Linked DNA regions of Candidatus Minimicrobia sp. QA0096. The protein of the gene in region 2 interacts with the protein of the main gene of each other region in a pairwise test. Links are inferred from orthologs where the notes say so. Each region holds a gene or a part of one and is shown on either strand. Other genes may lie near its edges. The genes, in order: recA and dprA.

Region 1 (3,153 bases), 330 kb from region 2 along the record:
CCCGAAGCCGTTTACTATTAGCGATGATTTGAAGCAAAAACATGAAAAATCAGTTCAGCAATACCCAAACCTCAATTTGAGTGAAGGCGAATATATTATTTTGGATATTAAGCGTCATCCGATTGGTATGCTAATCCCGACGGGAATCTCGGTTTTCTTAGTGGTGATGATCATGGTGTTTGTGATGTTTTATCCGTCAATTGCTCGAGATTCGATTATTTCGCCAATGCCGTCACTAACCGATATGTTTGGCGTGGCGATGCTGCTTATTGGGCTGGTGGCGCTTGGTGGTGCGGTGTCCTTGTGGATATATTTGCAGAATCATTTTTACATGACCAACGAAAGTGTGATTCAGGAAATCCAAGGTAGCTTATTTTATCGACACGAGCAAACGGTGAGCTTAGGCAGTATTGAAGATGCAAGCTTCCGCCAATCAGGCATTATTCAGACTCTTTTCAATTATGGCACGATTCGCCTCAGCACTGAGGGTGAAGAAACGACATACATATTCCATTTTGTGGCAAATCCACGCAAGCAAATTGCGATAATCAATAATGCCATTGAAGACTTTAAGAATGGCCGTCCTGTTTGTGATGATTAGCTAATTATTTGTGGCGACTTTCTTTTATATAGTCATCTTCATCGACAAGCGTCGCGACAAGTTTGTATGACTTACATTTTCCGTCATTACAATTTGAAGATTCATAGCGGTAACTGCTGTCTTTTTCGCCAATTTTCTTACCTTGTGGATCTTTTAACAATGCGGGATCCATAGTTGGAAGCGTACCTTCTTCTAGCTTCTCTGGGTAATAGCCATTTTTAACGTAAAAACCTTCTTCCAGGCTATAATGCATAGCGTTAATCGCGGTGCGTTTTTTGGCGTTGTTTGATTCGTTGGTCAATTTTGTATATTGTGAGAAACCTAAGATTGCGATAACAATCAAGAAAGTCGCTACAACCAAAAGTTCAATAATAGTGAAACCGTTTCGCTTATTCATGAATGTAATTATAGCAAATCTTGCGACAAATCGGTATAATAAAAGAAGTAACTAAGGAGGGAATGCTATGGCAAAATCAGACAGTAAAACAGTAAATCCAGAAAAGTCAAGTCAGGCATCGGATAAAAAAGTTGATGAAGGCAAGCTTAAGGCGCTTGGTCTAGCAATGGATCAAATCACCAAGCAATTTGGCGACGGATCAATTATGAAATTGGGCGAGGCTCATAAAGTCGATGTTGAAGTAATTCCTTCTGGTGCTTTGAGTTTGGATTTGGCGCTCGGTGGCGGATATCCAAAAGGTCGTATCATAGAAATCTATGGTCCAGAAAGCTCGGGTAAGACAACATTGACGCTTCACGCTATTGCAGAAATTCAGAAGCAGGGTGGAACGGCAGCGTTTATTGATGCTGAGCACGCCCTTGATCCAGCATACGCTAAGCGTCTGGGTGTAGATACGGAAAATTTGTTGGTTTCTCAGCCAGATAACGGCGAGCAAGCATTGGAAATTACAGAAACGTTGGTTCGTTCTAATGCGGTGGATTTGGTGATAGTTGACTCGGTGGCTGCCTTGACGCCACAGGCTGAAATTGATGGCGATATGGGCGATTCTCATATGGGTCTTCAGGCTCGATTGATGAGTCAGGCTCTACGTAAATTGACGGGAATCATCAATAAATCAAAAGCCACGGTTATCTTTATCAATCAGATTCGTATGAAAATTGGCGTGATGTTTGGCAATCCTGAAACGACAACTGGCGGTAATGCCTTGAAATTTTACGCGTCGCAGCGAATTGATATTCGTCGAATTGGTCAGATCAAAGTTGGCGATGATATTATTGGTAATCGCACAAAAATTAAGGTTGTGAAAAATAAGATTGCACCGCCGTTCCGTGTGGCTGAATTTGACATTATGTACAACGAGGGAATTAGTAAAACTGGCGATATTCTGGACTTGGCGGCAACGCACGGTATAGTTGAAAAATCTGGTGCGTTTTATAAATATAACGGCGAAACGATTGGTCAGGGGCGTGACAAGACGAAGAATTATTTGAAGGAAAATCCTGAGGTTTTGGCGGAAATTGATCAGAAAGTGCGTGATAAAGTGAAGGAAGCTGAAAGTTAATTCATATATAGATGAAAATCACCGATATTTCTCTTCAGGCTCGTGATAAAAATCGCGTCAATGTAAGCGTTGACGGAAAATATCGTTTTAGCTTGGACGTATTTCAGGTCGGCGAACTAGGCATTAAGATTGGTCGCGAATATACGGAAGAGGAAATTTCGAAACTAGAAGACGATAGCCAGTTTGGCAAGTTGTATGCTAGGTCTATAGAATACTGCTTAATGCGTCCGCGAGCCATCAAAGAAGTGCGTGATTATCTGCGTCGGAAAACACTAGCTACTCGTCGACGTTCGGCGAAAACTGGAAAAATTATTGAACGTCCTGGAGTGAAGCCGGAGATTACTGAGCGCGTCTTAGATCGTCTTATTGAGAAAAAATATTTGGACGATGAAAAATTTGCTCGATTTTGGTTTGAGCAGCGGTTCATGAAAAAAGGCGCCAGTATTCGCCGTTTGAAATTGGAACTGGCGCAAAAGGGAATTGATAATACAACGATTGAGTCGTTAGTTAAAGAGAACATTCGCTCTGATGACGAGGAATTGCGGAAGATTATTGCTAAAAAACGTTATCGATATAGCGACCAACAGAAGTTTATGCAATATTTGGCTAGGCAGGGGTTTTCTTACGACGACATTAAGAAGGCTCTTGAAAACCCAAATGATTAATCAACTTTTGTAGATTCTGGTTGTGGACGAGGCTGCTTGCGGAATGGGTTTTCGTATGAATTTATCTGCGGAATAGGTGTTTTTTCGGCTATATGCGAGATAGTTGCTGATTTTACAACGATTTTATCATCGGTCACTTTTACAATCTGAGAACGATGAATAAGTAGCTCTGTGTCGCCAAAACTTTTCAAGAATGGTCGCCGAATTCGGAGCTGTTGTATAATAAAATTCCCAGCCGCCAACGTATATCCGATAACTTTTCCGATTTTCTTATTCTTTTCATCAATAACCAACTTGTCTTTTAATGCAAAATTGATTTCATAAATTTCTTTTATAGCAATAACATCATCAATGCCTATGATCTCAT
Region 2 (3,092 bases):
TTGGTGATCTCGTGGAAGACGATTCGCTTGGTTGTTTCAATTGGAAGATCCAGCACCTTACATAAATGCCAAGCAATGGCCTCTCCTTCGCGGTCTTCATCGGTTGCAAGCCAAACATTTTCCTTGCCAACTGCCTTGACATTTTTCTTTAGTTCGGTGATAACTTTCTTTTTCTCAGGATCAACTTCATAAATTGCGAAAAAATCGTTAGCCACGTCAATCGGCGGCGTTCCATCCTTCGTCTTTTTAACAATCGAGCGAATATGCCCCACACTGGACAGGACGTGAAAATCCTTGCCGAGGTATTTCTCGATGGTTTTAGCTTTGGCTGGTGACTCGACAATAACGAGATTTTTCATAACTTTATATTATAACAAATCATTATCTGGCTACAACCGCAAAGTGAATTATTATGAGCGACCACTGAGGCGACTGAGCATTGCCATTGAGCCAAGGCTGCGATTAACATCTATTATTTGGCGCGGCTCTTTTGGTTTTTCTGTATTGCCGTTGACCGCTCTCTTTACGTAAGTGTATGTTGCGTGTGCAGCGAGTGGAAGAGAGGTAGCAGATGCTACAGCCCCTAGCTTGCGTAGAGTCTTGGCGAGATTTGGTTTTTTGTTTTGTTCGGCAATATGAGCACCAATATATGATATCAAAGTGGCTGTTTCTCCTGCCATGGCTAGTTTTCCTGATTTAGTTGGTCGAGTTTCAGCCTTCTCATCGCTACGCAAATTAGCGATTCCCGTAGCTAGAGCGTTTATCGAGTTTAGTAGAGCAACAGTGCCAAGAACTTTCTTCGGAGCCAGCCCCTTTTTATGTATTTCATAGAGGATTTTTGCCATAACTATTTTGTCTGTTGTGGCGTCTAATGCCGCGCCAGTGTTGCTGGTCTGTCCTGTCATACGTGCTACTTTGCCGTCCAAGACGTCAGCTAATCGCCCGACCGCGCATTCCGCCAGTCCTTCAGCCGTATCAATTTTTTTAGATCCGTGCATCACCAAAGCGGCGCCAGTCACGCTTATCAAATTAGGGACAGTAAAGATGTCCTTAGCAATTTTATGGGCGACAGGAGATGCTTCTCGGGCTTTTTTCATAGTCCGCATAATAACATCAATTTGTCAAAATAACAATATTATCGTAACGTCCAGTTGTTCGCCCCGAGAGGCTTGATAACACCGTTGATTTCTAGCATTGTGAGCGCCGTGGCGAAGTCTGACGCGGATAATCCTGATTTTTGTTGGATTTCGTCGCCGTCGCGCAGCCCTTCTGAGATGAGTTTTATGATGATGCCTTCTTCAATTGTTGCGCTGGCTGCTAATTCTTGACCGTTGTCTTTTTGTAATTTTTCTGGCGCGATGATTGATAAAACATCGTCGGCGTCTGTCACCAAATACGCCCCTTGTTTTAATAAAGTATTACAACCCGCCGACAACGGGCTGGTTATGTTTCCGGGAACTACAAACAAATCTCTTCCCTGGTTCAGTGCGTGCGAGGCTGTGTTTAATGTGCCGCTTCGCTCGGCGGCTTCGGTGATAATAATTCCGTCAGCCAGCCCACTAACCAAACGATTGCGCTCCAGAAAACTCCAACGATTGACTATTTTATTATCGCCCTTCATCCATTCTGAAACGACCGCACCGCCCCGCTCTATGATGCTCATGGCTAGTTGATAATTAGTCCGCGGCGAAATATCCGGAAGTTCATTTGGGACGACCGCCACGACTGTTCCGCCAGCTTCAATCGCAGCTTTTTGGGCAATACAATCCACGCCTAACGCCAGCCCACTCACGATTACACATCCGGCTTTTGCCAGATCTGTTGCTAATCGCTCGGTCACTTCTTTTCCGTAGGCAGACGGCTTACGGGACCCGACGATTGATACGACTGGCGCATTTGTTTCTGGCAATTTTCCCATATAACATAAGCTTTTTGGTGGATTGGCAATATGCGCTAATCTCTGGGAGAAAATATGCTCATCTGGTGTAATTCTATTGATTTCCATAAAAAATGTGGTAAAAAGTATTGACACTTTGTCAAATGTTTGCTATAATCAAGGACGATTGGTTAAGTAATCATTAACCAAACGCACCTTATACCCCCTATTCTAACTATATGTTAGGTTGCGCGCAATGGCATTAAGTATTCTTACCCTCCACTTTTTGCGGTTCAACGTTACGCGCATACTAACCCCTTTAACTGCCCTTTTTCAAAGGCGACCTCTGTTAATGTGAGTACAAAATTGTATTGATAGTCATCAGGCGCGGACTTTTGGAGTTTTAGTCGCGACGCTTCACTGATACGGTAGCTCGGGTGGGTTGAAGGGTAAAAAAGCGTCAGGTGATGCCCACCCTTACCTGGCGCTTTTTTGTTGGGAAAAATTATTTATTTTCTATAATATGTCGGCACTTTCCGCAAACACCTTCCAGCTCAAAGTGGTGTTTTGCGACTATGAAATTATGTTTTTTACCAATGAGATCTATGAGTTTTTCGAGTTCTTGCGATTGTATGGGTTCGGCATTTTGACAATTGATGCAGTAGAGATGGTGATGATGCGGTATAAAAGGTTCCGCTAACTCGTAATAGTTCTTCCAGCCAATAGTTATGGTGTTTACAATGTTCAGATTATCGAACATTAGTAGCGTGCGGTAAATGCTGGCACGGTTAATGTTTTTGCAGTTTTTCGCAATATCGCCGACCGTAAGAGGAACATCTGAATTTCGCAGGATATCGAATACTTGCTGGCGAGGTTTTGTCAGGCGAAGATTGTGGCGTTCGAATATTTCATTTAGCATAGTACTATCAATAGTTTATAACTTATTGCAACAAGTGTGCAATAGACTTACAGCCCGAGTAATTCATAAGGATATTTAGGTTGGTTGATTTTTGTGATGTGTGCGTCGGTTATGACGTATTCAGCTTGACTATTAACGATTTTCTGCGACAATTTACCCTTGACGATTAACCATGTTCCATCTGGGTAGTCTGTCGAAAAGTTTTTCTCGACCAGGATTTTCATAGGCACGCTGTCAACAGTGCAGCAACTTATAACATATCTGGCAATATTGAAGTAATTATAGCCGTAGTTTTTT

Evidence for each region.
Region 1: the proteins of dprA (region 2) and recA interact in binary tests that used the Bacillus subtilis proteins (3 or more experiments, as listed by UniProt). The link is inferred for Candidatus Minimicrobia sp. QA0096 from one-to-one orthologs.

The regions. Positions count from the first base shown.
Region 1 is NZ_OZ017288.1:388,371-391,523, reverse strand. The notes cover bases 275-3,093. They hold recA (recombinase RecA), read left to right. Parts: upstream 275-1,065; coding sequence 1,066-2,121; downstream 2,122-3,093. Other genes in these bases: AACH20_RS02095 (hypothetical protein), read right to left, coding at 2,783-3,093; AACH20_RS02100 (regulatory protein RecX), read left to right, coding at 2,133-2,786; AACH20_RS02110 (type II secretion system protein), read right to left, coding at 606-998; AACH20_RS02115 (PH domain-containing protein), read left to right, coding at 275-601. In the rest of the region: more of AACH20_RS02115, read left to right, coding at 1-274; more of AACH20_RS02095, read right to left, coding at 3,094-3,153. UniProt on the Bacillus subtilis protein: Multifunctional protein involved in homologous recombination, DNA repair and competence.
Region 2 is NZ_OZ017288.1:58,006-61,097, forward strand. What follows is about bases 71-2,828. They hold dprA (DNA-processing protein DprA), read right to left. Parts: upstream 2,006-2,828; coding sequence 1,136-2,005; downstream 71-1,135. Other genes in these bases: topA (type I DNA topoisomerase), read right to left, coding at 71-359; AACH20_RS00275 (CDP-alcohol phosphatidyltransferase family protein), read right to left, coding at 411-1,097; AACH20_RS00285 (Fur family transcriptional regulator), read right to left, coding at 2,382-2,795. Also shown: more of topA, read right to left, coding at 1-70; AACH20_RS00290 (TIGR03943 family putative permease subunit), read right to left, coding at 2,843-3,092. UniProt on the Bacillus subtilis protein: Protein that helps load RecA onto ssDNA during transformation. Binds cooperatively to circular ssDNA, is able to bridge different segments of DNA. Favors the loading of RecA onto SsbA- or SsbB-coated ssDNA and formation of RecA-DNA filaments.